3 regions of the Alteromonas sp. G5_S2_22_S1 genome follow, and region 1 is predicted to be linked to each of the others. Evidence: predicted binding sites of a transcription regulator. Region 1 holds the regulator's gene; each other region holds the start of a gene.

Region 1 (9,990 bases):
CCGATGCCGCTTCGTCTTCAGAAACCTCTACTTTTTCTGTCTCGATAAAAGCGGTAACTTTTTCGGCGATTACGGTTTGTGGGTCAGCGCTCGTAGAGTCAGCCTCTGTTTTCAACTCGTCTACATGAGTCAGTGCCGACTCAGTCATCTGTTGAGACGCTTGTTCAAGCAATTTAGCCGTGCGCGCAGTGACATCTTCAGGTGTCTCTGGTTCTTTGAGAAGGCTATCTAAGTAGGCCTCCATCACTTCTTCACGGGCGAAAGGCGATTGCTTGCTCATTTTTGTATTAATTCTCCAGTACGGCTAACAGCTTTGCGTAGGCTGACACACCACGAGTTTTAGGGTACGCCGCCGAAATTGGCAGCTGTACTAAACTGGCGTCTCTAAAGTGAGTATCTACGGGAATAACCCCTTCCCACACACGCTCTCCGTAGTCGTTTATTAATCGTTTGCGCGATGCTAACGCTGCGTTTGTGCGCTTATCAAACATAGTGGGAATGATGACTGTATCAAATGATTTATTCAAAGAGCGCCCCATTATTTCCATGGTGCGGATCATTCTGTCTAAACCTTTTAATGCTAGGTATTCCGTTTGCGTTGGCACAATAACTTTGTCACATGCCGCGAGTGCATTCACCATCAATACGCCTAGCACGGGAGGACAATCGATAATCGCTACGTCAAATTCATCTGCTATCTTGGCGAGCGCTTTTTTTAACACCAAGCCCATGCCTTGTTCACTACCCATGGTTCTGTCTAATGTAGCCAGTGCCATGGTGGCAGGAAGCACATATAAGTTGTCCAACTTAGTGGGACAAAGGCAGTCCATTACATTATCGGCAGAAAGTGCGTTTGATTGAATAAAAATGTCGTAAACTGAATGACTTGTCGCTTCGGCGTCAATGCCGAAATAATAACTCAGTGATGCGTGAGGATCAGTATCGATCATCAGCACTCGCTTGCCCTGTTGCGCAAGCAACCCGCCAAGGCTTACTGTTGTGGTTGTTTTTCCCACGCCGCCTTTTTGATTCGCTACTGTCCACACTTTCATGATTTATATTCCGTTAGTGTCCAAGCCGCTATCGCATTTCGGCTTGAACGCAACTGCTAATATCGTCAATATTAATGCTTTTACTTGATATATTAGCAGCGGCTACGGCTTGGGGCATGCCATACACCACACAGGAGTCTTGGTCTTGTGCCCAAATAGTCGCACCTTTGTCCTTCAGCATGCGGCACCCTTCTTTGCCGTCTGCGCCCATGCCTGTCAAAATGACGCCTAATACATCTCCCCCATAGGCTTTGGCCAGCGAGCTGAACGTTAAATCAACGCTGGGCTTATAATTAACCTTGTCGCTCGCACTTGCATCGACAATAGCTATACGCTTATTCGCGCCTATGGTTTCTAACAACATCTGTTTACCGCCCGGCGCTAAATAAGCGTGGCCCGGCTCCACTATATCGCCATGCTCAGCTTCTTTTACTTTTATATTGCAGTTTGAATCTAAGCGCTGAGCAAATGCCGTGGTAAATGTGCCCGGCATATGTTGGACAAGAAAAATGGGATATGGAAATTCTGCAGGTAGTGGTGACAGCACTTTTTGTAGCGCCACAGGACCACCTGTAGATGCACCTATCGCCAAGCATTTATATTGCTTTCCCGTCGCCCTTACAGATGAGACGGTGGGCTGTTTTGCCGCGTCTTTATGGCCAGAAAGTAACCCCGATGTTTTAAAAAACGCCTGCTTGGGTGCGTTATCCGGTAGCTTTCTTGTTTCTGTGGCTCTAAAAGATGGACGCTTAAGGCCAATACCTCGACGCGCTATTAACCTAACTTTAGTACATAATAAGCGCGATGCATCTTTTCTATCTTGAGCAATATCTTCAAATTTTTTCGGCAAGAAGTCGAGTGCACCGGCTTCTAGTGCATCGAGTGTAGCTTGCGCTCCATGATGAGTAAGCGAAGAGAACATGAGGATCGGCGTAGGCCGTTTTTCCATGATAGCCTTTACCGCCGAAATGCCGTCCATTACGGGCATTTCCACATCCATTGTTATGACATCAGGTTTAAGTGCCTCTGCTTTTTCTAAGGCATCGCGCCCGTTTCTTGCTTCCCCAACAACTTCAAGCTCTCTATCATCGTCGAGTATTTCTTTTACTCGACGACGATAAAATGTCGAGTCGTCCACCACTAGGACTTTAAAGACCATGGATTATTATTCCTATTAATTCATCGCCTTACTTGATGGGTTTACGCGCGTACCGTTTTAGCAGGCTCGGAACATCTAAAATAAGTGCAATCCCGCCATCTGAAGTAATGGTTGCTCCCGCCATACCCGGCGTGCCTTGAAGCAAAGCATCAAGAGGTTTGATTACCACTTCTTCTTGACCTATTAGCGCGTCTACGACGAATCCAACTTGTTGTGTACCAATTTGTACTACAACCACGTGCCCTTTTTCTCTATTAATATCTTTAGGGCCACGAATTAGCCATTCGCCAAGGAAGAACAACGGAATTGCCTTTGAACGAACTATCATTGTTAGTTGGCCATCAACCGTGTTGGTCTTTTTGATGTCCATGTTTATTATTTCGTTCACCGCACCTAATGGTAACGCAAAGGTCTGTTTTCCTACAACAATCATTAACGTAGGCAAAATAGCTAAGGTTAGAGGCACTTTTATTTCTAACCTGGTCCCTTTTCCTAACTGAGAATCAATGTTTACGGTACCGTTTAGCTGGTTAATTTTGGTTTTAACCACGTCCATACCGACACCACGACCAGAAATATCGCTGATCTCTGTCTTCGTTGAGAAGCCCGGTGCAAAGATTAGATTGAACGCCTCAACGTCTGACATACGCGCTGCCGCATCTGCATCGAGAACGCCACGGCTAATGGCAATTTCCTTGAGCTTTTCGGCATCCATCCCTTTACCATCGTCTTCGATGGTAAGTAAAATATGATCGCCCTCTTGGGAAGCAGATAATTTAACCGTTCCCATACGAGGCTTACCTGAAGCGGCGCGATCATCAGGCATTTCAATACCGTGATCGACCGAATTTCGAACCAAGTGAACTAATGGGTCTGCCAGAGCTTCTACTAAATTTTTATCTAAATCAGTGTCTTCACCAACAAGCTCTAAAGTAATCTCTTTCTTCAAGCTTCGCGCTAGGTCACGTACAACACGGGGGAAGCGGCCGAAAACCTTTTTAATAGGCTGCATGCGGGTTTTCATCACCGCACCTTGGAGGTCGCCAGTCACTACATCTAAGTTCGCAATGGCTTTCGACATGCTTTCGTCGTTGCTGTTTATGCCTAAGCTGATTAGCCTATTTCTTACCAATACTAGCTCGCCCACCATGTTCATAATTTGGTCTAGACGCTTAGTGTCGACCCGCACCGTGGTTTCAGCCGGTGGGGCTGCGGCAGCTGCCTTTTTATCATCTTTCTTAGGCGCTGGGCTAGCCGCTTTGGGTTTCGCGGTTGAGCCTGGCTTAGATGGTGCGGCTGAATTTGACGTAGGCGCAGCTTTAACAGGTGCTGCTTGTTTAGCCTTCTGAACAGCTTCAGTCGCCGCTTTATCTACTGGTGGCTCAGGTGAAATAGGCGCTGTGCTTTGTTGCGTAGGGCCTTGACCTGAACCATGCAGCTGATCAAGAAGTGCTTCGAACTCATCGTCAGTAATTTCTTCATCGCTGCTTGAGTTCGATGGTGCGGGCGCTACCGGTGCTTTAGGTTCAGAGGCAGGAGCAGCGCTAGTTGCGAACTGGCCTTTGCCGTGTAAATCGTCGAGAAGCGCTTCAAATTCTTCGTCGGTGATATCGTCGCTATCGCCGCCAGCGGTCGGTGTCGTGGGTGCTGAAAGTGATGCTGGCGCGACTGATGGCTTACTTGCTGAAGAAGATTGACCTGGCGCATTTGAACCATGAAGTTCATCGAGTAACGCTTCGAATTCATCTTCGGTTATTTCGTCAATACCACCGTCGCTTGTGCCGCTAGGCACTTGCGCTGTAGGTTCTTCAATGACAAGTTCAGGCTCCGCAACAACTGACTCAGGTGCAGTGGCTGACTCTTCAGAGGCGCCAAAAATGTTTTCATCTGGCGTTTCCGGGCGACTTAATTTGTGCAATAAGTCGACAAGGTGTGCATCTGCAGGTTCGAGTGGATCGCGAGCTTTAACCCGCTCAAACATCTCTACCACCACGTCAGTGGCCTGCAAAATAATATCCATCAGTTCTGGGGTTAGGGTTCTTTGTCCATTGCGCATTACGTCAAAAACGTTTTCTGCACCGTGACAAATTTCTACTAACTCTGTGAGCGAAAGAAAGCCCGCTCCACCTTTAACTGTGTGATATCCACGGAAAATTGCATTCAGCAAATCCGCATCTTCAGGATTGTTCTCAAGATCAACGAGCTGTTCTTGTAATTGTTCAAGTATCTCTCCAGCCTCAACCAGAAAGTCCTGTAATATATCCTCGTCAACATCAAACGACATGCGCCCGCTCCCCTAAAAACCTAAGCTAGACAGAAGATCATCTACGTCATCTTGGCCAGAAACGACATCATCGCGTTTCTCGGCGTCAATAATTGGGCCTTCTGCCTCTACACCATCAACCTTATCGGCCTTAATGCTAGATGGTTTAGTTTGTTCTTCACCTTCGCGCTCGCCAAACATGGTTAGCATATTAACTAAGCTATCTTCTACCTCTTTTACAAGGTCGATAACGCGACGGATAACTTGACCCGTTAAGTCTTGATAGCCTTGAGCCATCAATACTTCGGTAAGTAACTGTGTAAGTTTAGCTGACTGAAGCGAACCGTCTTCCAATAATTCGTCTAAATCTGCACATAACGCTTTGAACTCGCCCAACTCGATTTGGCGGTTCATGAGCTTTTTCCACTCAGGCATCACTTTTTCGATACGCACCGACAGCATTTCCGCTATCGGCATACTCGCTTCCACAGCGTCCATTGTAGTATTAGCTGCTTTTTCGGTTTCTTCAATTACGTAGGTTAGGCGGGATTGTGCATCGGGAATATCGTCGGTAGCTAAGTTTTTGATGCGGTCGTCAATTTGAAAATTATTTAACGCGTCATGGAGTTGACGCGTTAACTTTCCTACTTCAGCAAATAGCTCAACGTTTTCCTTCATTGAGGCAGCTTCAAGTAGAGCGTTAGCAGACGCGTTGTCACCTTCTTCCAGATAGGTGACAAGCTGTTTGGCCTCTTCTAACGAAATTGGAACGTTTACATTCGTTGTCATCCAGTAAACCTCATTTATCTGGTGAGCGTCTGGATCAACCTAAACGTTCGAAAATTTTATCTAATTTTTCTTTTAAAGTTGCAGCGGTGAATGGTTTAACGACATAGCCGTTAACGCCCGCTTGTGCAGCGGCAACAATTTGCTCTTTTTTCGCTTCTGCAGTTACCATTAGTACAGGTAAATGCTTAAGTTTGTCGTCGGCTCTTATTGCGCGCAGCAAATCGATACCTTGCATTCCTGGCATGTTCCAATCGGTAACAACGAAATCAAAATCACCTTGCTGCAGCATAGGCAATGCAGTGCTTCCGTCATCCGCTTCCTGGATGTTAGAAAAACCTAAATCTTTAAGCAGGTTTTTGATGATACGTCTCATGGTTGAAAAATCGTCAACCACAAGAATTTTCATGCTTTTGTCCAAAATAGCCTCCAATGAGGGGTTAATTGTTATTAATTTCTATTCTTCGTCAGCTTGCCACGACTTCATTCGTGATTTGAGTTTTAACATGGCCTGACTGTGAATTTGGCTGACTCTTGACTCACTAACATCAAGAACTTCGCCAATTTCTCTTAAGTTCAGTTCTTCATCATAGTACAGTGAAAGAACAATTGCTTCTCGTTCAGGTAATGTCGTAATGGCATGGGCAAGCGCTTTTTGAAACGCGCCTTGCATTAAATCTTCAAGCGGCGCATCACTACCTCTACTCTGCTCAGTAGTAATTACATCTTCCGACACACCTAAATCTTCAATACCTACCAGCTTTCCCGCATTAACCTCATTAAGCATTTGGTGATAATCCTGCAAGCTTACATTAAGCTTATCAGCAATATCAGAATCTCTCGCATCGCGGCCTGTTTCGCTCTCTACCTGCGAAATAGCCTCGGTAATAGCACGTCCATTTCTATGCACTGAACGCGGGGTCCAATCGCCTTTACGTATCTCATCTAGCATAGCACCACGAATGCGAATGCCTGCGAAAGTTTCAAAGCTCGCGCCTTTCGACCCGTCGAAGTTACGCGCAGCTTCTAGCAAGCCAATCATACCCGACTGGATCAGGTCATCAACAAGAACACTGGCCGGCAATCGCGCCATCAAGTGATGCGCAATGCGCTTAACCAATGACGCATGTCGTTCGACTAACTGCGATTTATCGGTTTGTTGACGATAAGCGGCTGCCTTGCTGTTCAACGCTGACTTCCTACTGCTTTTTCTGCAACGAGTTGTTCAATAAAAAACTCTAGGTGACCGCCCGGTTGTGCCGGAATGGGCCACGTAAGGGCTCTACTCGCAAGCTGAGTAATAGCAACAGCGGCGGGAGAACCCGGATACGCATCAACAATAGCCGTTTGTTTTCTCACGGCTTTGCGGATATTCTCATCAAAAGGTACGGTTGCCACTAATTCTAGTGCAACATCTAAAAAACGCCCTGTCACTTTGCTTAATTTGCTAAATAATTCCTGACCTTCCCGTACATCGCGAACCATATTCGCCACAACTTTAAAGCGAAATACACCGTGCTCACGATTAAGAATCTTTATTAAGGCATAGGCGTCAGTTAACGAGGTGGGCTCATCGCAAACCACGACCATGATGTCTTGAGAAGCTTTTGAAAAACTCAACACCATGTCTGAAATACCGGCCGCGGTATCTACGATAAGTACATCGATTTGCGAACGCAATTCACTAAAGGCTCTGATAAGACCCGCGTGCTGCGTTGGCGATAATTCTGCCATTGATTGCGTGCCAGAGGTGGCAGGCGCAATTTTAATACCATGGGGGCCGGTGACTAACACTTCATCAAGTGTGCACTCGCCAGATAGCACGTGGGAAAGGTTTTTCTCAACCCGTAAACCTAGCATTACGTCTACGTTCGCCAGCCCGAGGTCGGCGTCGAGAACCATAACTCGCTTACCCTGCTTCGCCATAGCGATAGCGGTGTTTAGCGTAATATTTGTTTTACCTACGCCACCTTTACCTCCGGTGACGGCGATAACTTTGATTAACCGTGATTGCTTCATTTTTCTTAAGCTACTCGCTTGGTCGTCAATCATACTGCTTATGCTGTTTTAATTGCGTTGTTGCCACTAGTATGATTCAAACCGTACTTTTTATAAAGCTTTGCAGCGGCAGAAACTAAAGATTTCGCCTCCGCAATCTTAATGTCTTCAGGTACTTTCTGACCGTCGGTGACATAACTAACCGGCAGTTGATATTCTACTGCAGCGCTCAATACCTCTCCTAAAGAGTAGCATTCATCTAACTTTGTGAAAATACAGCCACTTAGTTCGATATCATCATAAGCCTTAATAATGCGCTGTAGGGCAGGATATTGTGTATTAGCCTGCGCTACCAAATATTTTTTAACTTTAGGCATTTGACCATTATCAAACTGCTTAATCTGTTTAATTAAACGGCTATCCCGTTGGCTAAATCCTGCCGTATCAATCAATACTAGACGCTTATGACGAAGTTGGAATAATAAATCCGCAAGTTCTTCACTAGTCTGCGCTTTTCTCACCGTACAGCCAATAATTTTTCCGTATGTCGCGAGCTGCTCATAGGCCGCAATTCTATACGTATCTATGGTAATCATTGCTACTGACTCTGCACCGTACTTTTGTGCATAGCGAGCAGCTAGTTTTGCAACCGTCGTTGTTTTACCTGTGCCCGTCGGTCCGACTAAGGCAACTGCACCTTGCGCACTAAGTATATCGTTTCCTGTCACATTTATGCGATTAGCCAATAGGTTAAGAAGATAAACCCATGCGTCTCGTTCATTATAGTGTGCTGGTGTATAGCTAATTAACTGACTGGCAAGTGCACTGCTTAACCCCATATCCGTTAGGCGGGTAATCAAGTATTGATGTACCGGTTTTTGACGCTTGTTTTTTGCTTCCATCAAGTCTGCAACCTGATATTGTAAAACATCGCGCAACGACGCTAACTCTTCTTTAATTTGCGCCAATTCTGCAGATTGAGAGACGGGTGCCTCGTCTAAGCTTGACGCTTGGTGGTCAGGAAACGTTGTTGCTCTACCTTCGTCTTGTGCAAGGTGCTGGCTTTCTACGTCATCAATAAAGGCTTCTGAGAAATCAAGGTGTGACGCAATTTCGTTGGCATGTCTCGCATTTGCAGACATAGGCTGATTATGGTTGGCTGAATGCGACTGCGATGCTGAAGCATTACTTGATGAAGGCGCACTACCGCCGTGCTGCTTTTCTAACAGAGCTTTTAAACTGTCGGGGCCATCATCACCGATAATCTCACTTAAGCTAGGCACGGCTTTTTGACCTGATGCTTTAGGGGTTGCTTTAGGCGATGTTTTAGGAGTGAAGAGTTTTGCTTCAGGCTCTTTATCATAGGCAGCAACAAGCTCAATGCCATCGGCAACTTTGCGGTTCGACATGATCACTGCATCACTGCCTAATTCAGCTTTAACTTGGCTTAACGCCTCACGCATATCTTTGCCGAAGAAACGTCTAATTTTCATTGCAACCTCTCCAATCACCCAGTGTCAGATTATTGACCGACCGAACTGACTATTTTTATTTGTTTGTCGTCAGGCACTTCTTGGTAAGAAAGCACATGGAGCCCAACAACCGAATACTTTAAGAAGCGAGACAGAACGGGTCGCAGCATGCCAGAGGTTAGGAGTACTGCAGGCTCTCCTTCTAACTCTTGCTGCTGACTGGCTTGCTGCAATGATTTTTGCAGCTTGTCTGCCAAACCTGGTTCGATACCAGCGCCATCTTCGCCACCTGCTTGAAGTGACTGGTGCAACATCTGTTCCAACTCTGGCGCCAAGGTTATGACAGGTATCTCTTTTGCCCCTTGGGTAATTTCTTGGACAATAAGACGTTTAAGCGCAATACGAACGGCAGAGACCAATACATCCGGGTCTTGGCTGCGAGTGCCGTATTCACTTAAGGTTTGAACAATAGTGCGCATATCGCGAATAGGCACGCCCTCAAATAGTAGGGTTTGAAGCACTTTTACCACCGTGCTTAGCGGCAAGATATCTGGTACTAAACCTTCCACCAATTTAGGGTGCTGCTTAGCCAGCATATCGAGTAACTGCTGCGCTTCTTCGTGACCAAGTAGCTGATAAGCATTGTTAGTTAACAACTGGCTGAGGTGGGTAGCCACAACGGTAGCTGCATCAACAACGGTGTACCCCAAGGTTTGCGCGTGTTCTCGTTTATTCGGCTTGATCCACACCGCATCTAAACCAAACGCAGGGTCTTTGGTGGCGCGACCTTCTAATTTGCCGAAGACCTGCCCGGGGTTGATAGCCAACTCTTCATCATGACTGATAACAGAGTCGCCAATGGTGACGCCAAGCATAGCAATGGTGTAGGTATTAGGCTCTAAATCTAAATTATCGCGAATGTGTACTGGGGGAATAAGAAAACCAAGTTCTTGGGAGAGCTTTTTACGCACCCCTTTTATGCGCGTCAACAATTCGCCACCTTGAGATTTATCAACCAGTGGTATTAATCGATAGCCGACCTCCAACCCGATAGTATCAACCTGCTGAACGTCATCCCACCCCAGCTCTTTAACCTCTGGCGCCACCGTGTCGTCTTTCATCACATTATCAGGGACCGACGGTGCCGCAGCCTTTTTCTTTTGCTGAACTGTCTGCCAATAGGCAACGCCCGCAATTAAAAACGAGAACCCTAAAAATGCAATGTGGGGCATACCTGGAATAATACCCATCACAAATAGC
Region 2 (9,990 bases), 240 kb from region 1:
ATAACTTGGTGTCTAATGCTGTTGCACATGGTGCAGTGGGTAGACCTATAAACATACATCTTTATAACGATAATGATAATCTTGTACTAGACGTGGCTAATCGCGGTAAACGCATTGCTCCAGAGTCAGTACACACCTTATTTGAACCTTTCATTCGAGGAACGGAACCGAGAAACGATAATGTTATTGGGACTGGGTTAGGTTTATCTATTGTTGCCGATTGCGCTCGACTAATGCATGGTGATGTACGCGTGGTAGATGTAGACTATGCCGATGTTTGCTTTAGAGTGACCATTCCGCAGCAGGAAAAGTAAAAATGAGAATAAGTGGTTTAATTGTCGCCTTACTGGTACTGACAGGATGTCAGAGTTTAACCAGAAATAACGACAACACCAACGAGGCCGAAAAGGTCTCGCCGGTAGCAAAAGTAGAGCGCGGTTTTTGTTTGTTTGATGAACCGCCACAAACCTTTGAACACAATTGCGATGCAACCTATTGGTTAAACAAATGGATAGACGCAGCGAACCAACCTTGGCTTAAGCGCAAGCATACGTTGAAGTCACTCAGTGATTCGGTATATGACACTTTGCACGCTTATATTCTGACGCTACCGAACGACACGCCGTATCAAGACAGGCTAAGGGCTCAACTAGCGGTGAATAACATTGCGGGTGGGTTTACGCCGGCTGCGCAAGAGTTAATTAATGTTGTTGCGGGGGCACAGAATAACCAAGTCATGCAGCTCGAATCAGCAATGGTAGTATTAGAGCAAGAAAATACATCTCGTGGCGAGCAGCTAGAAGCGCTAAACAAAGAAGCAATAAACTTGCGCAAAAAATTAGAAGAATTGTTGCAAATTGAAGCAACACTGATGGATAAAAACAGGAGTACACAACAGTGAGCGAAAAGGCGAGTAGTAACCCTAACTTATTGTTGGTTGATGATGATAAAAGCTTATTGCGCTTATTAACCATTCGCTTAGAAGGCGAAGGTTATGACGTCACGGCAGTCGAAGATGGCCAGTCTGCCCTACGCAAACTGCAAAATGACAGCTTTGATGTCGTGTTAAGCGACCTGCGTATGCCGGGTCTTGATGGGTTAAGCCTGTTTGAAGAAATAATGGGAATTAGGAAAGATATCCCCGTTATTCTAATGACAGCTCACGGCACCATTGCCGATGCAGTGGCGGCAACGCAGCGCGGCGTTTTTGGTTTCTTACCTAAGCCTGTGGATCACGACGAACTACGCACTTTACTTCAAAAAGCGTTAAGCCAGTCTCAAGCTGCGCAGCCGGGAGACTGGGCGAAAGATATCATTACTCGTTCTCCAGAAATGCTCAATGTGTTAGACCAAGCTTTTCGTATAGCTAAACGGGAAGTGTCAGTGCTCATAAGCGGAGCTAGCGGCACGGGAAAAGAGCTGTTAGCCAATGCTATTCACAAGGCTAGCAATAGAAGCGATAAACCATTTGTTGCCATTAACTGTGGCGCATTGCCAGAAAACCTTCTTGAATCAGAATTATTCGGTCACGCAAAAGGCGCGTTCACTGGAGCCGTTGCCGCTCATCCAGGGTTATTTAGGGAAGCCGACGGCGGCACTTTATTTTTAGACGAAATTGGCGATATGCCCATGACGCTTCAAGTGAAGTTGTTAAGAGCGCTCCAAGAACGTCAAATACGCCCAGTGGGCAGTAGTAAACATGTCGACATCGATGTGCGTATCATTTCAGCCACCCACAAAGACCTGCACAAGGAAATGGAAGAAAGCACGTTTAGAGAAGACTTGTATTACCGCTTAAACGTGGTGAATTTAAAACTTCCGTCTCTAAAATCTCGTAGCGAAGACATTCCGCTGTTGGCGCGTTCTTTATTACAGCAAAGTGCGCAGCGCCACGGTGTTAACGTTAGTCAGTTTTCTGATGACGCTATGCAGCAGCTGGTAACTTCATCTTGGCCGGGTAACGTACGTCAATTAGTCAATGTTGTAGAGCAGTGTGTAGCATTAACGCAAACGCCGGTGATCCCGCTTCATCTTGTTGAGCAGGCACTGTCTGCTACCAAGCAAAGCTGGCCAACACTAACCGAAGCGAGAGATGCCTTCGAGCAGCAGTACCTACATAAGTTATTAAAAATGACTGACGGTAACGTAACGCGGGCCGCTGAACTGGCTGGTAGAAACCGCACAGATATGCATAAGCTTATGAAAAAACATGAGTTAAATGCGGCCGATTTCAGGTAGTTAACTTTTAATTCTTTAAAAACTAACGGCGCGCCAGATAGCTTAAATACCGCCGTTAGTTTTTCTTAATTGTTCTTTAGTATGTTTTTTGACCTGCCACGCTGATCGCCAGCCGTAATCGACTATCTTTATATAAGGTGTTATGTATATGGTGATCAACTATGTTTTTGCATACCAACGTGGCAGCGCAGCAGGCCACTAATACCTTATTTGGCGTCAATAAAGGGCTTAGTCGTTCTTTCGAGCAACTTACTTCAGGGCTTCGCATCAATAACGCTAGTGATGATGCCGCTGGCTTACAAATTTCAACGCGCCTTAGTAATCAAATATTAGGTCTAAATTAGGCCGTTCTAATACAAGCGTAAACGTTGAACGAGCGAACGCGCAAGTTACACAGTCGGACTATGCCAACGTTACGTCCGAAGAAACGCGGTTTTCAATAATGCAACAAGCCAATATAAGCGTGTTATCTATGGCTAATCAAATACCACAAAACGTAATGTTTTTATTGCGTTGACTAACACTAAACTATTGCAAATGCTCTGAAAAGATAATGTTTTCAGTAATACGTGCGTACTGTTTTAATGTGTCTATGTTGTCACTAGAAAACGCTTTAGGCTCGTCATAAAGTAAACAAAGCGTACCTAATTCATAGCCATCCTTGTTACGCAATATAAATCCGGCATACGCTCTAATGTAGGGCTCACCCGTAACTAAGGGGTTATTCGCAAATATTTTGTCGGCCTTGGCATCAGGGACTATCAAATACTCTTCTTCAGCAATCGCGTAAGTACAAAAAGAGATATTACGTGGCGTTTCTGTTGCATCCATACACTGTCGAGATTTAAACCATTGGCGGTCTTCTGCCACAAGGCTAACTAGAAAGGTTTTACATTTAAATTCTGTTTGTACTTGTTTCGTTAATGCATCGAGCTGTTCGCTGGGGGACGTGTCTAAAATATCTAACGATTCAAGCGCGGCAAGACGCGCCTTTTCATACTCATGGTTCATTGAAAGTCTATCGCGGTAATCTAAATATGAAAAGCTAGACCCACTAGTTTACAGTTTAATTAGAATAATACTATGCATTTAGAATAAAGGGTTTTGCTCAGGCTGGTGTTTTATCGAGAGGTTATTAAAAGCACGTGACGATGCTTGATAGTTATATAAATCAATAAATTGCTGGGCAAGCCAAGGGGCGTCTTTGTTATCGGGGCGATGGCAAAAGAAATACACGTCTTTCCCGTCATTTAGCCACTGATGGACTTTCTTTACCCACGGCGTTAAGCAGCGAAGGTTATCATCGTCTACATCGTTTCCAACGAACCGAACTACAGGCGTACTGCCGGTGGCAATCACATTAACTGGCACCCTAGGCTTCTTGTCTCTTACCTCTTCAAGCAGCGCATTATTACAGGGGCCTGTGAAAAGCGCCCGAGTATCCATAATTATGCGGTTAGCGTTATGGCGAATTAAAACCTGATTTAGCGCTTTTTCTTCATCACCCTTGGCAAAAAACGCTAAATGGCGTACCTCGACCGCTACATTCAGTTCACTGGGCAGGGCTGCGAGAAACTGTTCCAATACGCCCAGTTTATCTGGGCCAAACGATGCGGGCAATTGCAGCATCATCACGCCTAATTTGTCTCTAAGAGGGGTTAGCAGTGAAAGCTGTTGGGCAACTTCTTCCTCACAGTGCTGCAGTTGATGCACATGCGTTATATTTTGGTGAAATTTAAAGGTAAAGCGAAAGTCATCGTTCACCGAGTTAGCCCAGCGTATCACCGCGTCTTGGTGAGGTAGCGAGTAAAACGTGGTATTTCCTTCCACCGTATTACATTCTTGGGCATAAATCGAAAGGGCGTTATCTGACTTCGGATAATTCGCGAACCACGTATTAGGCCAGTGGCTGTGTTGCCACATTGGCAAACCAATGTAGAGATTTCCGCGGGATATGGCTGAATTGTGCATATTTGTCATTGGGCTTTAGCAAGCATTTGTTTATACTATGCGGCCTTTAAATCATTACATTATGCATGTAGCTGACGGGCCAACTCACTGGCCAGAGAGTTTACGCGAAATTAGTCAAACTAATAAGCCCAAAACTCTGTTTAAAATTACGTCGAATTTACTACGTGCCGAGCAAGAGAAATTATCAGGGGTCAACGACCATGCGCACAGATTACTGTGGGAATATCGATTCATCATACATTGGACAAGAAGTTACCCTTTGCGGGTGGGTTAACAAGCGTCGCGACTTAGGCGGTGTAATTTTCATCGACTTACGTGACCGTGAAGGTATCGTACAAGTGGTGTTCGACCCAGACCTACCAGAGGTGCTATCTGTTGCTAATACCCTGCGCAGCGAGTTCTGCGTTAAACTTACTGGTAAGGTGCGTGCGCGTCCTGAAGGACAAATCAATAAAGATATGCGCACAGGTGAAATTGAGATCCTTGGCACTGGCCTTGAAGTGATCAATAAAGCTGACGTATTGCCGTTAGATTGGAACCAAGAAAACTCAGAAGAGCAGCGCCTTCGCTATCGTTACCTTGATCTTCGTCGCCCGGTAATGAGCCAGCGTTTGCAGTTTCGTGCAAAAGTAACCGGCGCAGTACGTCGTTTCCTAGAAGAAGAAGGGTTTCTTGATATCGAAACACCTATTCTTACTAAGGCTACACCAGAAGGTGCCCGTGATTACCTAGTACCGAGCCGTACCCACAAAGGTGAATTTTTCGCTCTTCCGCAATCGCCCCAGCTATTTAAACAATTGCTTATGATGTCGGGTATGGACCGCTACTATCAAATCGTTAAGTGTTTCCGAGATGAGGACTTGCGTGCTGACCGTCAGCCAGAGTTCACCCAAATCGATATCGAGACCACGTTTTTAGACGCCGATGGCGTAATGTCTATTACAGAGCGTATGATCCGCGATTTATTCAACAAAATGCTAGATGTTGACCTTGGCGACTTCCCGCGCATGACCTATGCAGAAGCCATGAAGCGCTTTGGTAGCGATAAGCCAGACTTGCGTAACCCGTTAGAGCTAACAGACGTTGCAGACCTGCTTGCAAACGTTGACTTTAAAGTATTCAGTGGCCCAGCAAACGACCCGAAAGGTCGCGTTGCGGCTATCCGCGTACCTGGCGGCGCCTCACTATCGCGCAAGCAAATTGATGAGTACACCAAGTTTGTAGGTATTTACGGCGCGAAAGGCTTAGCGTGGATTAAAGTTAACGACGCTACAGCAGGGCTTGACGGTCTGCAGTCGCCAATTCTTAAATTCTTAACAGAAGATATTACCAATGCAATTATTGAACGCTCCGGTGCTCAAAGCGGCGATATTCTATTGTTTGGCGCAGATAACTACACGGTTGTTACTGAAGCGATGGGCGCACTTCGCCTTAAGCTGGGTGAAGATTTCGAGCTTCTTGAAGGCGAATGGAAGCCGCTTTGGGTTGTTGACTTCCCAATGTTCGAAGAGTTTGACGGACAGCTTCACGCTATTCACCACCCGTTTACCGCACCGCGCGGCCTAACGCCTGATGAGCTTAAAGCCAACCCAGCTGAAGCCCTATCTGACGCCTACGACATGGTATTAAACGGTGTTGAATTAGGCGGTGGTTCTGTACGTATTCACAACGAAGATATGCAGTCTACTGTATTCAATATCTTAGGCATTGACGATGAAGAAGCGAAGAACAAGTTTGGCTTCCTGCTTGACGCACTACGCTTTGGTGCGCCGCCACACGCTGGCCTTGCATTTGGTTTAGACCGTCTAGTCATGCTTATGACAGGCGCAACCTCTATTCGCGACGTAATGGCGTTCCCGAAAACGACCACAGCAGCTTGCCCATTAACGTCGGCACCTAGCCCTGCAAATCCTCAGCAGCTTGAAGAACTTGCTATCGCTACGGTGAAAAAGCAATCGTAATTTATGGCGTATAAGAAGCCTGAATCTGCACTGGTAGTGTTGTTTGATCAACACTACCAAGTGCTGCTTTTACAGCGACAAGACGACCCCACCTTTTGGCAGTCGGTAACCGGCGCGTTAGAAGAGGGTGAGCTACCCATCGAAACCGCTTATCGCGAGGTGTGTGAAGAAATTGGTATTGATGCCAAAGCACACGGGTTTGTCCTTAACGACCACAAAAAACAAAATCAATATGAAATTCGTAGCCGTTGGCTACATCGCTACCCGCCAGGTACTGTGCATAACACAGAACACGTATTTTCCCTCCAGATAAACAGTGAACTACCCTTAATTTTGACTGAGCATTTGCAATATGAATGGGTGTCGAAAGAAGAAGCGTTAGCGCGTTTATGGTCCCCCTCCAATAAAGAAGCGGTATCTTTGTTTGTACCGAGTGTGCCTTAATGGTTATACTGGGTATAGATCCAGGTTCTCGGATTACAGGCTACGGTTTAATTGCGCGTAAGCAAGGTAAACTCGTGTATGTGGCTAGCGGTTGTATTCGCGTTGGTACGGCAGATTTGCCTTCTCGCCTTGCAAATATTTTTACCGGTGTTGGCGATATTATTCGTCAATATAAACCCGACCAGTTTGCTATTGAGCAAGTATTTATGGCGAAAAACCCTGATTCAGCGCTAAAGCTTGGTCAGGCCAGAGGGGCCGCCATTGTGGCAGCCACGCAAGCGCAACTTCCTGTTGCTGAATACAGCGCAAGGCAAATAAAGCAGTCGGTAGTTGGAAAAGGTGGCGCAGATAAAACACAAGTTCAGCATATGGTAAAGCACCTGTTGAATTTAAGTGGCACCCCACAAGCCGATGCCGCAGATGCCTTGGCCGTTGCCTTGTGTCATGCACATACCGAACAGAGCCTGATAAACATGGCAGGGCAAGCCCGAAAAACCGTTCGCGGCCGCTTGCGTTAACGCTGCCTAAAGCTAACGCTTTTACAGAGATAATTCATGATAGGACGAATTCGCGGTACGTTGGCTGAAAAACAGCCACCAGAAATTCTTGTAGATGTGGCCGGTGTTGGCTACGAAATTCACATGCCTATGACGAGCTTTTATCAGCTTCCAGCAGTGGGTGAAGAAGTCGTGGTATACACGCACTTTGTGGTTCGCGAAGACGCCCAACTGCTGTTTGGCTTTGCCGACAAAATGGAGCGAGGTTTATTTCGCGAGCTAATCAAAGCAAACGGTGTTGGTCCAAAACTTGGTTTGGCTATTTTATCCGGCATGTCGGCAGGTCAGTTCTTGGCAAGCGTGCAAAACGAAGATGTATCTGCGCTGGTGAGTTTACCCGGCATAGGTAAGAAAACGGCCGAGCGTTTAGTGGTAGAACTTAAAGACCGATTAGCTAAGTTTGGCAAAGCGCAGAGTATTGCTGTCCCGCCTCCGAGTGGCGACTTGTTATCGCCAAACACTATTGTTGAAGTTAACGACGCGCGGGAGGAAGCGCAAAGCGCACTTATCGCGTTAGGTTATAAGCCCGCGCAGGCAAGTAAGTTAGTTGAAAGCGTTTATAGCGAGGGCATGGAAAGCGAAGCCCTTATTCGCGAAGCGCTAAAAGCGGCCATTTAATGGCGCACAGTGAAGGTGGCTATATCGAGAAAGGTCACTTTCGAATTACCGTTTAAAGTAGAACTATCATGATTGAAGCCGACAGACTGATTACGCCTGAAGCCAGTACCGAAGATGAAGTTATCGATCGCGCCATTCGCCCTAAGATGTTGGAAGACTACACGGGCCAGCCTCATGTTTGTGAGCAAATGGAAATATTTATTCAGGCTGCGCGCAATCGCGACGATGCCCTCGATCATTTGCTTATCTTTGGACCGCCGGGCCTAGGTAAAACCACGCTTGCTAACATTGTAGCTAATGAAATGGGCGTGAATATTAAAACCACTTCTGGCCCTGTGCTCGAAAAAGCGGGCGACCTTGCAGCGCTGCTTACCAACCTCGAACGTAACGATGTATTGTTTATTGATGAAATACACCGTTTAAGCCCGGTAGTAGAGGAAATACTCTATCCGGCTATGGAAGACTATCAGCTTGATATCATGATAGGCGAAGGACCGGCGGCCCGTTCTATTAAATTAGATTTGCCGCCTTTTACTTTGGTGGGGGCAACCACGCGCGCAGGCTCGTTAACGTCGCCATTGCGCGACCGTTTCGGTATTGTGCAACGCTTAGAGTTTTACAATGTTAAAGACCTCACCAGCATTGTTGCAAGAAGTGCAAGTTATCTAAACTTAGAAATGAACGAGGAGGGGGCGCAAGAAGTTGCTCGTCGTTCACGGGGTACCCCACGTATTGCCAACCGTTTACTGCGCCGTGTTCGCGACTATGCCGAAATAAAATCTGACGGTACCGTGGGCGCTGAAACTGCAGCTAAAGCCTTAGACATGCTTGATGTAGACAAAGAAGGATTTGATTACATGGACCGCAAATTGCTTAGTGCTATTATCGAGAAATTCGATGGGGGTCCAGTAGGCTTAGATAATTTAGCGGCAGCCATTGGTGAAGAAAAAGAAACGATTGAAGACGTGATAGAACCTTTCCTTATTCAGCAAGGGTTTCTTCAGCGCACACCGCGCGGTCGCATAGTGTCTCAGCGCGCCTATCTTCATTTTGGTTTCACACCGTCTGAATAGCTTCTAATCCCAGATTAAACGTGAAGACGTTCATCTTTTAAGCCTAGCTGGATTGCTGGGCTTTTTTTGGTATGGCCTTGCTCAGGTTGCGTTGTTTTTGAATGTTTACTGATGTGAATATCGAGAGTTAAGCGCAAGCGAAGTTCTCTTTAACGAATGCTGAGCAAAAAAAAAGCCCGCTCAAGTGAGCGGGCTAAAACAACAAGTGTTGAAGGAAATAAATCCAGGGAACTCATGTCTAACAGGAGAAAAACTCTTGCATGACCGTGCTAAGCACCATCACGCTCTGTACGACTGATGCTGTGCATTATAGGGAGCACAGAAAAAAGCACAATTGAGTAAAATTGTTGTTTTTCATTAGAAAAACTAATGTGTTAATTGCGTGTTTAATATTGGTATACTTTTGATTAAGGGTAAGCTTTGATAGGGGGTGTGGCTCTGTTTTGTTCTGCATTTTATCGCGCAAAATAGTTGGTTTACCCTCCGTTTGGATTATTTAATTTTAAGGTGAAGGAATAGTTATGCATTTACATCAGGTAAGAGTGTATTACGAAGATACCGACGCAGGCGGTATTGTGTATTATGCGAATTACCTTAAGTTTATGGAGCGAGCCCGAACTGAGTGGCTTCGCGGGCTCGGGTACGAGCAGGATACACTAATGGAACAATCCATCGCTTTCGTCGTCAAACACGTTGAAATGCATAACTATGCGCCAGCACGGTTTAATCAGCTGTTGAGTATTGAAACTCGCGTTGTAGAATTGAAAGGCGCTAGTATGACGTTTCAACAAATTATTAAAAATGAACAAGGCATTACTTTAGTATCCGGAAATATTAAGGTTGCCTGCGTCGATTTGGCTGTTATGAAGCCGAAAAGATTACCACGTACTTTGTTAGGGGAAATTTCGCGTGTCATCTGATCTCACTTTTATTGGCTTGTTTTTACAAGCGAGCTTTATTGTTCAATTGGTTATGCTTTTACTATTAAGCGTGTCTGTAGCCTCATGGACATTTATCTTTCAACGCAGCAAGGCGCTCTCAGCTGCACGTAACGAGATGCGTCAGTTTGAAGACAAGTTTTGGTCAGGCGCGGATCTCAACCGCCTTTATCAAGAATTATCAGCACGA
Region 3 (9,990 bases), on a different contig from region 1:
AGGATCGAAAAACGGGAAAGCGAAAAGGTTACGGTTTTATTGAAGTTGTTACCGATGACTTAAGTAGCGTTATAGATAAGACGAACGATTCTATTTTTCAAGAGCGTACATTGAAGGTTCGCCCAGCGAAAGATAAAGTCCATCACGAATAGTCTTCATTCGCATGTAAAAAAGCCCGGTTAGCATTTGCTCCGGGCTTTTTCATATGAGGAAGGTTTAAGACTCGCTGGCTTCTAAAGATTGCGGTAGTCCGTCTAGTAAAGTCTGATTAAAAGATCGAAATCTATTAATAGCGGATATCAAGTCAGGCACCTGCACATCTTTCATTTCATTTATTAATCCAGCAATTAACGCATTGTAGTCTTCGCTACTTGCTAGCTTATTCTCTGCATTAGCAAACGTATCCATCATCTTTTCTAGATACTGGGCAACTGGACTTACTACGTTACCGTATTTAGCATTATCGCTATTATCCTCATTATAATGCTGGATGTTCTCGTATGTCTTTAGCACTTCAGTTTGTGTGGTTCTATTAAGCTGCAGTGCGTAACCCACCAGTTCTTTATCGTCAAAGCCTAAACTCAATGCTTCTTCATATGCTTTATCGATATCACCATTATAAAAGGTATCAGCTAAGTCTTGAACTTGACCCACTAAATTCGCAATAGACTCTAGTTCACCTTCATCAAGTTCTCCTTTGAGGGAAAAACTGATTCCGCTTCGTTCATAGTACTGATAAGAAGTCTGTTGAGAATAAGCCGCTGTACTTTCAGTGTCACTCTGTTGGTCTAACTCTCCTGAACTATCTTGTTGCTCTTGTGAGATCTGCGCTTGATAGCTTAACTGTTGAGACGCTTTAAAAGACTGTAAGCTTTCAAAACTAAAGCTGACTTCATCGCCGTCTTTTGTCCGTATCATCAAGCTTCCGCTCTTTTCTTCTGATGCCGCTACTGCATTTAGTGTGGATATGGAGACAGCGTTAGGCTGCTGACGACCAAAGATATCGGTTTCAAGATCATTGATTCCCGTATCAATGAGATCGCGGCTTTTTGTCATGCCCTGCTCTATCTCATCATTCATGAAACCCGCTAAATCTTTTTCTGCCATGGCAAAACCACGACTTACGCCTTCTCTCGCCTGACTAAATAAACCATTTAGCTTTTCTTCACTTGCTCCACCATCGGCGGCCCCGCGAATTACACCGCCAACAAACTTAAGTACATTTCTAGCCACCTTTTCGAAGTCGAATAACTTAGAAGATTCTTCGTCCAGCGCTTTTCCTTTCGTTTCTTGCGGCTTTTGTCCGTCAATCTCTAACGCTTGGTTCAGGTTACTGCTCACTACCCGTAAACCTATACTCGTTTGACTGCTTGAAACAGATACAGACGCCGCTTGCTGCTTAGAAAACTCTGCTGCTTGTTGCAACCCATCTTGCTGCAACTGCTTTTTCAATACTTCATTCGGGTGAACCGTCGCTTTCTGTTCAGCTTTTTGCTCGACCTTTTGATCGCCCATGAAAGCTTTAATTTGACCCACGTTCATAATTTGATCCTCACTATCCTCTTTCTTATTATCGGCGACGATTCAGTATTGTTTAATTTTAATACAGCTTTTTTTATACGATTTTTATAGAAGTAACTAGCGCTTGTTGCAGTTATTTTATAAGGGACTACAATTCGCGACCTCAACTATCAATGGAGAATTTTATGTCGGCCGATGAACAACAACGTTATCAAGCGCAGTTAGACGAAAAAGTAGATCGTCTTTCGGCGTTACTTTCTCCATTTAATGCGCCTAAAACTTCGGTTTACCCATCACAGCCTACTCACTATCGTATGCGCGCAGAATTTAGGGTGTGGCACGAGGGCGACGACCTCTTTCACATCATGTTTGATCAGGAAACAAAAGAAAAATATCGCGTAGATAGTTTCCCTCCCGCGTGCAAAACAATTAACGATGCGATGGAAAAGCTACTAAACGAAATTCGCCCTAATGAAATACTAAGAAAGAAGTTGTTTCAGATAGATTACCTTTCAGCGCTATCTGGTGAACTCGTTATTAGCCTTTTATACCATCGCCAGTTAGATGATGAATGGGAAGCTGCCGCAAAGTCTCTTAAAAGTACGTTGGAAACGCACTTCCCGAAAGTGAATATTATTGGCCGTGCAAGAAAACAAAAACGCATTATCGACAACGATTTTGTTATTGAGCGTTTGCCAGTAAAGGGTAATGAGTTCGTATTCAAGCATATCGAGAACAGCTTTACTCAGCCTAATGCTGAAGTAAATTGTAAGATGATTGAATGGGCTCTGGACTGCGTTAAGCCTCTATCTGGTGATCTATTGGAAATGTACTGCGGTGCCGGTAACTTCTCATTACCGCTGGCCCTTCACTTCGATAACGTAGTGGGTACTGAAATAGCGAAACCCTCGGTACAAGCAGCGCAGTTTAATATTGAACAAAACAGACTGCACAATGTAAAAATTGTCAGGTTAGCTGCAGAAGAATTTACGCAAGCTATGAAAGGAGAACGTACGTTTAGCCGATTAGAGGGTATCGATCTTAGCGAGTATAACTTTACGACTGTACTCGTCGATCCACCAAGAGCTGGGTTAGATGAAGATTCATTAAGAATGATTCAAGATTACGACAATATTGTGTATATCTCTTGTAACCCTGAAACCTTAGCGCAAAACCTTGAACTATTGAGTGAAACTCACGACGTCGCTCAATCGGCACTATTTGATCAATTTCCTTTCACCCATCATATTGAGGCAGGTGTTTTACTTACACGCAAAGGCTAGTTTGCGTGTAAGTTTTCAGTATCATAACATTCCTATAATACTGTTGGTGTTAGCTTTTCTGGGTAGCACCTACCTGAACAAAGCGAAGTTGAGCTTTGACTTTTTCGCCAATTTCCTTGCGTAGCTTTTCATCAGCTTCTAACGCCTCAGCGCCTGCACTAAATACTAGCCTTACCATGGCGTCAGCTTGAAGTTGTGCACAGGAATACTCCACACCTTGCTGCTCAATGATGTAGTCAGTGAGTTCGTCTATGAAGTGTTGGATTTCTCTGAATACTGCTAGCCGGTAGGCAGACGACGTGCCAGTATGCTCACGCAGTAATAAACGGAAAACGTTTGTATTGGCCGCAATGAACTCCATAAAGGTTTCAACAGAGGTATGGATAACACCGCCCCCTGACGCGATACGTCGTCTTGCCTGACGCATAAGCTGACGCAATGCTAAACCCGCTTCATCCACCAGCGTTAAACCCAGCTCATCCATATCTTTAAAGTGCCTATAAAAAGACGTAGGTGCAATGCCTGCTTCTCTGGCGACTTCACGCAAGCTGATTGCCGACAAACTACGGTTTTCGTCTAGCAGTGAAAAAGCAGCATGGATGATATTTTGGCGGGTTTTTAATTTCTGTTCTTGTCGACTCACATTTGCAACCTATGTTGATTAACGTTCAATGGCCCGATGATTTGCAGCACTTTACGATGTAAATTCTGCATCATCTGAATAGCCATTAATGAAATCAAACTTCTTACATCAAGGACTAGCGTGCGTAGTTTATCGCAACACACGCTAATGGGGAAAGAGAAACAAAATCATCTCTTTTATAAACAAGGGCTAAGCATTAATTAGTTTACTTTACCTACATTTCATCCACCCTCGGCTATAATTAAATTTTACACATGTAAGCAGAACTTATCTGGGTTTTGCTTGCCTGAAGCCTCGTAAAACGATAAATTAGCGAACAGTTGTAAGCCAAGTTGTATAAAATGAAAAAACCTCCTCTTATCCTAACTAATGCGCTGGTATTTATAATATCTGGCGCAATAGCATTTATTGGTGTGCCGCTATGGGTGGCGTATCAAGGCATTGATTGGGCAGAAATTGGTACTGCTATATTTCTGTTCTACTTTACCGGCATGTCAATTACTGCTGGTTATCACCGTCTGTGGTCTCACAAGACCTACGATGCAAACATTGTTGTGCGTGTCATTCTTGCTATCGGCGGCGCTATGGCCTTGCAGAATAGTATTTTGCATTGGTCTTCTGATCACCGTGTGCATCACCGCCATGTAGACGACAACGACAAAGATCCTTACTCTGCAAAGAAAGGGCTTTGGTTCGCGCACATCGGCTGGATGTTACGCGAGTATCAAGCTAAGCGTTACGATGACTACAGCAACTGTAAAGACCTGCAAAAAGATAGCGTGGTGATGTGGCAGCACAAATACTACTTACCTATCGTACTCGCTGCTAACTTTGGCATTACTGGTCTATTAGGCTATTTGAACGGCGACGTAATGGGCATGATTTTAGTAGCGGGCGTTCTTCGGTTGGTGCTAGTTCATCATGTTACGTTTTTTATTAATTCTCTGGCCCATTTTTGGGGTAGTCAGCCTTATACCGATAAAAATACGGCGCGAGATAATGGCGTTTTAGCTTTCTTCACGTTTGGCGAGGGTTATCACAACTACCACCATATCTTTGAATACGATTACCGCAACGGCATTCGTTGGTATCAGTTTGATCCTACTAAATGGCTAATCAAAGGGCTGTCTTATGTAGGTTTAACGTCGAACCTTCGCAAAGTACCTGAAGAGCGCATCGAAAAGGCACTGGCGGCCATGCAGCTTCAAAGGGCTAGTGAGAAAGTATCGGTACTGCCCAACGCTGAAGAAATGATGCACACTATTCAAGAAGAGTACGACCTGCTTATGCAGCGAATGAGTGAATACTACGCGACGAAAAAGCGCGTGATGCGTGTTAAGCAACGCACCTTAAAACGCAGTATTGAAGGGTTAGAACTTGCATATAAGTACAAAGAACTGAAGCACGCGTTTGCTGTGCAGAAAGAAAAATGGACACATTTGCAAAGCTTATCGTTACAAATGGCCTAGCCCCTAACTTTCTGTAAATTAAGTTTTGGAAAAACCACATAAGTGCCTGCTTATGTGGTTTTTTTTATCCTATAGTTGGAATTACAAGACAACTAAGGTAGTACTATATTTATAGCAACTTCTTAAACGGTTTATGCCGTTGCGAAGTTGGCGCGCATTTACGATGTCGCCACCTCACCAGTCGTTACACAATAGGAAAGTAAAATGGCAGCTAAGCAAAAACAGAAATCACCTTCTTATCATTATGACGCGATAGTTATTGGTACGGGTCCTGGCGGAGAAGGTGTTGCTATGCAACTTGCCAAGGCCGGTAAAAAAGTGGCTGTTGTAGAGCGCTATGAAGCGGTGGGTGGAGGCTGTACGCATTGGGGAACCATCCCCTCGAAAGCGCTTCGTCATTCAGTTAGCCGGCTCATTGAGTACAACTCATCGCCTCTGTTTGCCGATAACCATTTAAGCAAGAGCCTTACGTTCTCAGATATCATGCGTCATGCCAGTGGCGTTGTGAAAAGCCAAACACGCCTTCGCTCTTCCTTTTACGATAGAAACCGGGTGACACTGTTTTACGGCGAAGCAAGCTTTGTTGATGCGCATACTTTAGAGATAATGCGAGAAGATGGTTCAAAAGACACGGTTACTGCAGCGCAAATAGCTATCGCTACTGGTTCCCGTCCCTACTGCCCGAAAGACATCGATTTTAATCATCCAAGGGTTTATAACTCAGATACCATTTTGTCGTTAGATCACGACCCTAAATCCATCATAATCTACGGTGCGGGTGTTATCGGTTCTGAATATGCCAGCATTTTTAGAGGGTTAGGTGTTAAAGTTGATCTGGTTAACATGCGCGATCGCTTACTTTCATTTCTAGATGATGAAATTTCCGACGCCCTGAGTTACCACTTATGGAATAACGGCGTTCTCATTCGCCACAACGAAACGTATTCATCGGTCGAAACGTTAGATGACTCTGTGATTTTAAACCTTGAATCAGGTAAGCGAATGCGAGCAGACTGTTTACTGTTTGCTAACGGGCGTACGGGTAACACCGATACCCTTAAGCTGGAGAATGTTGGTCTTAAAGCAGACAACAGAGGGCAACTGCGCGTAAACGAAAACTATCAGACAGAGATAGATAATATCTATGCCGTCGGTGATGTCATTGGCTACCCTAGTTTAGCATCAGCGGCATATAACCAAGGCCGGTTTGCAGCAGAAGCCATGCTTGGAATAAGCACTCATTCAGCGCTTGTTGCCGATATCCCTTCCGGTATTTACACTATTCCGGAAATAAGCTCCGTAGGCAAGACAGAGCAGGAGTTAACAGCCGCTAAAGTGCCTTATGAAGTAGGACGAGCACAGTTCAAGCATTTGGCTAGAGCACAAATTGCGTCCACGCAAACCGGTAGTCTTAAGATTCTCTTTCATCGTGAAACAAAAGAAATTTTGGGCATTCACTGCTTCGGAGAGCGTGCCTCAGAAATTGTGCACATCGGGCAAGCTATCATGCAGCAAAAAGGTGAAGGTAATACCATTGACTACTTCGTTAATACCACATTTAACTATCCGACTATGGCTGAAGCCTATCGCGTTGCAGCGATAAACGGCTTGAACAGGATTTTCTAACAGGCACAAAAAAGCCGGCGAAATTGTCGCCGGCTTATATGCGTTAACTAAAAACTAGTTACGGTTCGCAGCAAGCGCGTTTAGCGAATCTTTATGTGCTACGATGTCGATGTGCATATTTTCTTGATCGAATGTCATTGTCGCAATAGCGTAGTCACCCTGACTTTCGCTTGCAATGTCGATAAGCTTTGTCTGTGCATCACGGAAACGAATGTTATTGTCGATTTGGCTCGACATACATTGGTTGTTCATTTCGAATGTTTTCGCATCCATGCAATCGAAAAGCTGGTTGCTACCAGATTCCGCATGCGCAATACCAAAGGCTGCTGATAGAGCTAATGTTAGTACTACTTTACGCATGTTTCTTCTCCTGTGTTACAGTCTTTCACTGTCACTATTAAACATACTGTATATACATTAGATAGTCAAATTGAGATCATAGTTTTGTGACAAAAGTATTACAACCAGAAATATTTGGAGAAAAAAGTGAAAGGGCACGATGAACTGGCAGCTGAAGCGAGAAATTGCGCCTTATGCGCTCAGTACCTTCCTCACACTCCTAACCCTATTTTCAGTACGGCAAAATTTGCCAAAGTACTTATTATTGGTCAAGCACCTGGGTTGAAGGCTCATGAAAGTGGCATTGCCTTTAACGATGCAAGCGGTGATAGACTGCGTAGCTGGCTGTCAGTATCAAAACCTACCTTTTACAACCCTAAACTCATTTCTATTCTGCCTATGGGATTTTGTTTCCCGGGATACAAAAACGGTGCGGATGCTCCACCCCGAAAAGAGTGCGCGCCTACTTGGCATCAGGCTTTCCTGTCACAAATAAGGCCAGAACTCACGGTCTATATTGGCCGTTACGCGCAGCAATACTATTTGCCCGAATATAAAAATTTAACAGACGCCGTTTACACTACGTTTGCAGCGAACGCCGGTCACGTCGCTTTACCTCACCCGTCGGGCAGAAATAACCGCTGGCTCGCAAAAAATAAGTGGTTTGAGGAAGAAAGCCTGCCGATGCTCCAACACTATGTTTCGAACGCGTTACAAAACTAATCGTGGTTCTCTAAAAACGCTAAAAGCGCGTCAAACGGCATGGGTTTCGCGTAAAGGTAACCTTGCGCCTCATCACAGCCTAACTTAATCATGTAGCTAGCCTGCTCTCTTTTTTCCACGCCTTCCGCAATGGTTAATAAGCCTAGTTTATTACCTAAGGTAACAATTGTTTCAGCCAGCACTGCACTCGCACCTGGCTTAATATCTTTTACAAAAGAGCGGTCTACCTTCAGTCGGTCTAGAGGTAACTGCTGCAAGTAACTCATTGATGAAAAACCGGTGCCGAAGTCATCTATCGCTATTTTCACCCCAAATTCTTTTAGCGAGCGTAATGCATCAATCACTATTTGAGGCTCATCCATAACAACACTCTCTGTAATTTCCAGCTCTAGACGGCTGGGATCACAGTTAGCATTTGACAGGGCGTGCTTTACCTTTTCTACAAATAACCTATCTCGGAATTGCGGAATAGAAATGTTGACTGCTACGCGTAGGTGGCCATAGTTTTTTTCTTTCAACGCTTGAAGACGGCGGCACGACTCTTCTAATACCCATTCACCAATATCTACGATGAGGCCAGAATACTCTGCGAGGGGTACAAAGATCGCCGGTGAGATATACCCACCATCGCCATCAGGCCACCGCAGTAAACCTTCCATACCCACTACTTTTTCGTTTAGTAAATCTATTTGGGGTTGAAACCAAAGCTCTAGCTTTCGTGCAGCAAAATCACTTCTAAGACGACGGATCATATCGAGACGCCAGGTTGTCTGGTCCTCAATGTCTTTCGCGTAATATTCAAAGTTATCTGTAAGGTTTTTCTTAGCGCGGTTTAAGGCAATATTGGTACGCTTTAAAATTTCAATACCAATATTGCGTTTGTTATCTAACTTACAAAATCCAAGTGTCACGTTTACTGGAAGTGTGTGATCGCCGACTTTAAAAGACGATTGAAAGATAGCGTTAATCGCTTCTGGACAAACCAATTCATCGGGACCAATCAGCCCAAATACGTCCGCACCAATACGGCCTTTTTTAACCAGTCCATCAAAAGAAGTTTGAAAACGACCACTAATAGCCCGCAGTAATTCGTTTCCCACTTCCTGGCCTAACCCGTCATTAACGTCTGAAAAGTGATTAACATCGATAAGGGCCACACTGCAGTTTTCCCCGGCGAATAGGTGGGGCTTATCCAACATGTTAATAAATTCGTTGCGATTTGGAAGGCGCGTTAGCCAGTCACGAAACGCTGCATTTCTTAGCTCGTGGAAAAGGTTTACGTTTTCATATCCAACGGAAATGCTTGATAAGAAAACTTCCAGCAAATGCTTGTCAAGCTCGCTTATTTCATGAGTCTGGCGCACGTATACTGCCGCTTCAAAGCCCGCTCTACTGATATAAAGTACCGAGCAGCTTGGCTCGAAAATATGCTTTTTAAGCCGTAAACAGCGAACGACGTTTTCTTCTATTTCTATATTTTTAACGTCGGCTACTGGATGATTAATAAACTTAGCATACTCACCCGCTGCACCTAAAACGTAAACTTCAGAATCATCCCTGTCGAGCAATGAACCTGCTCTTGCACATAACAAGCCTTCTGAATCGAGCCCAATTAAAGAGCTTATTTGAGTAACGACACCTTCGCAGAATTCTTTTACGGAATGTTCTTCAAACAGGTTAGCCGAGGAGGTAATAATTTTCTCCAAGCCTGCGCGGCTTTGGCTAATGGTAATAATTTGCTGATAAGAACGCAGAGAAGAGATAATAGTTGTTAGTAGTTTTGCTCGAGTGAGCTCTGTCTTGGTTTTATAGTCATTGATATCGTAGACTTTTATGACTTGTTCTTCGGGCGCATATCCTGGCTGACCCGTGCGCAGGATTATTCTCGGCTCGAACAACTTCATATCCTCACGGATGTACTTAACTACATCGAAACCAGCGTCATCGGTTTCCATGACCACGTCGAGCAAGATAATAGCAATACTGTTGCTATATTCATGAAGTAACGCTTTAGCCTGCTTTGCTGAATAAGCGTGGATAAAGTTTAATTTACGATCGTTTACGACAAGGTCAGACAGCGCAAGGCGCGTAACCGTGTGAATCTCTTCATCATCGTCAACAATGAGAATGTTCCAATCTTTGCCCAAGAGAACTTGCTCTTCAACTGAACCATCGTCATCTAAAAAAATCAATTCGTCGTTATCGTAATCCATTGCCGACATTACCGCTCATTTCCTCGAAACACACAAAACAAGAACGTATTACTCATAGTCTAAAGCGACGATTACATTGATATATAGGTTACGCAATGCAATAGTGCTCTCATGTCACATGCCATTTTACATTCAGTCATTTAACCATTTATGAAGATTACACCCCAGCATTT

The links. The regulator FliA, encoded in region 1, starts transcription of late flagellar genes. The targets are predictions, from matches to a motif close to CTAAAGNTNNNNNNNNNNNNGCCGATA.
Region 2: ACTRWF_RS04695 (flagellin N-terminal helical domain-containing protein) is a predicted target of FliA. The motif match lies at 2,270-2,296, and genes of this name have one in related genera.
Region 3: ACTRWF_RS13195 (DUF5610 domain-containing protein) is a predicted target of FliA. The motif match lies at 1,572-1,598, and genes of this name have one in related genera.

Annotation. Positions count from the first base shown of each region.
Region 1 covers NZ_JBQKUJ010000003.1:306,982-316,971, forward strand. The annotation lists gene ACTRWF_RS05705 (chemotaxis protein CheW) at 1-280, opposite strand, end outside; gene ACTRWF_RS05710 (ParA family protein) at 288-1,052, opposite strand; gene ACTRWF_RS05715 (protein-glutamate methylesterase/protein-glutamine glutaminase) at 1,081-2,211, opposite strand; gene ACTRWF_RS05720 (chemotaxis protein CheA) at 2,240-4,495, opposite strand; gene ACTRWF_RS05725 (protein phosphatase CheZ) at 4,508-5,263, opposite strand; gene cheY (chemotaxis response regulator CheY) at 5,298-5,681, opposite strand; gene ACTRWF_RS05735 (RNA polymerase sigma factor FliA) at 5,718-6,449, opposite strand; gene ACTRWF_RS05740 (MinD/ParA family protein) at 6,446-7,312, opposite strand; gene flhF (flagellar biosynthesis protein FlhF) at 7,318-8,751, opposite strand; gene flhA (flagellar biosynthesis protein FlhA) at 8,781-9,990, opposite strand, start outside.
Region 2 covers NZ_JBQKUJ010000003.1:69,144-79,133, reverse strand. The annotation lists gene ACTRWF_RS04710 (sensor histidine kinase) at 1-314, shown strand, start outside; gene ACTRWF_RS04705 (hypothetical protein) at 317-901, shown strand; gene ACTRWF_RS04700 (sigma 54-interacting transcriptional regulator) at 898-2,238, shown strand; gene ACTRWF_RS04695 (flagellin N-terminal helical domain-containing protein) at 2,400-2,582, shown strand; gene ACTRWF_RS04690 (flagellin) at 2,567-2,755, shown strand; gene ACTRWF_RS04685 (GAF domain-containing protein) at 2,767-3,249, opposite strand; gene ACTRWF_RS04680 (DUF72 domain-containing protein) at 3,328-4,161, opposite strand; gene aspS (aspartate--tRNA ligase) at 4,410-6,170, shown strand; gene nudB (dihydroneopterin triphosphate diphosphatase) at 6,174-6,614, shown strand; gene ruvC (crossover junction endodeoxyribonuclease RuvC) at 6,614-7,132, shown strand; gene ruvA (Holliday junction branch migration protein RuvA) at 7,169-7,789, shown strand; gene ruvB (Holliday junction branch migration DNA helicase RuvB) at 7,858-8,862, shown strand; gene ybgC (tol-pal system-associated acyl-CoA thioesterase) at 9,384-9,782, shown strand; gene tolQ (protein TolQ) at 9,772-9,990, shown strand, end outside.
Region 3 covers NZ_JBQKUJ010000012.1:743-10,732, forward strand. The annotation lists gene ACTRWF_RS13190 (RNA recognition motif domain-containing protein) at 1-152, shown strand, start outside; gene ACTRWF_RS13195 (DUF5610 domain-containing protein) at 217-1,542, opposite strand; gene trmA (tRNA (uridine(54)-C5)-methyltransferase TrmA) at 1,707-2,804, shown strand; gene fabR (HTH-type transcriptional repressor FabR) at 2,854-3,447, opposite strand; gene ACTRWF_RS13210 (acyl-CoA desaturase) at 3,789-4,916, shown strand; gene sthA (Si-specific NAD(P)(+) transhydrogenase) at 5,121-6,542, shown strand; gene ACTRWF_RS13220 (pyridine nucleotide transhydrogenase) at 6,597-6,902, opposite strand; gene ACTRWF_RS13225 (uracil-DNA glycosylase family protein) at 7,017-7,604, shown strand; gene ACTRWF_RS13230 (bifunctional diguanylate cyclase/phosphodiesterase) at 7,601-9,826, opposite strand; gene ACTRWF_RS13235 (TIGR03899 family protein) at 9,968-9,990, shown strand, end outside.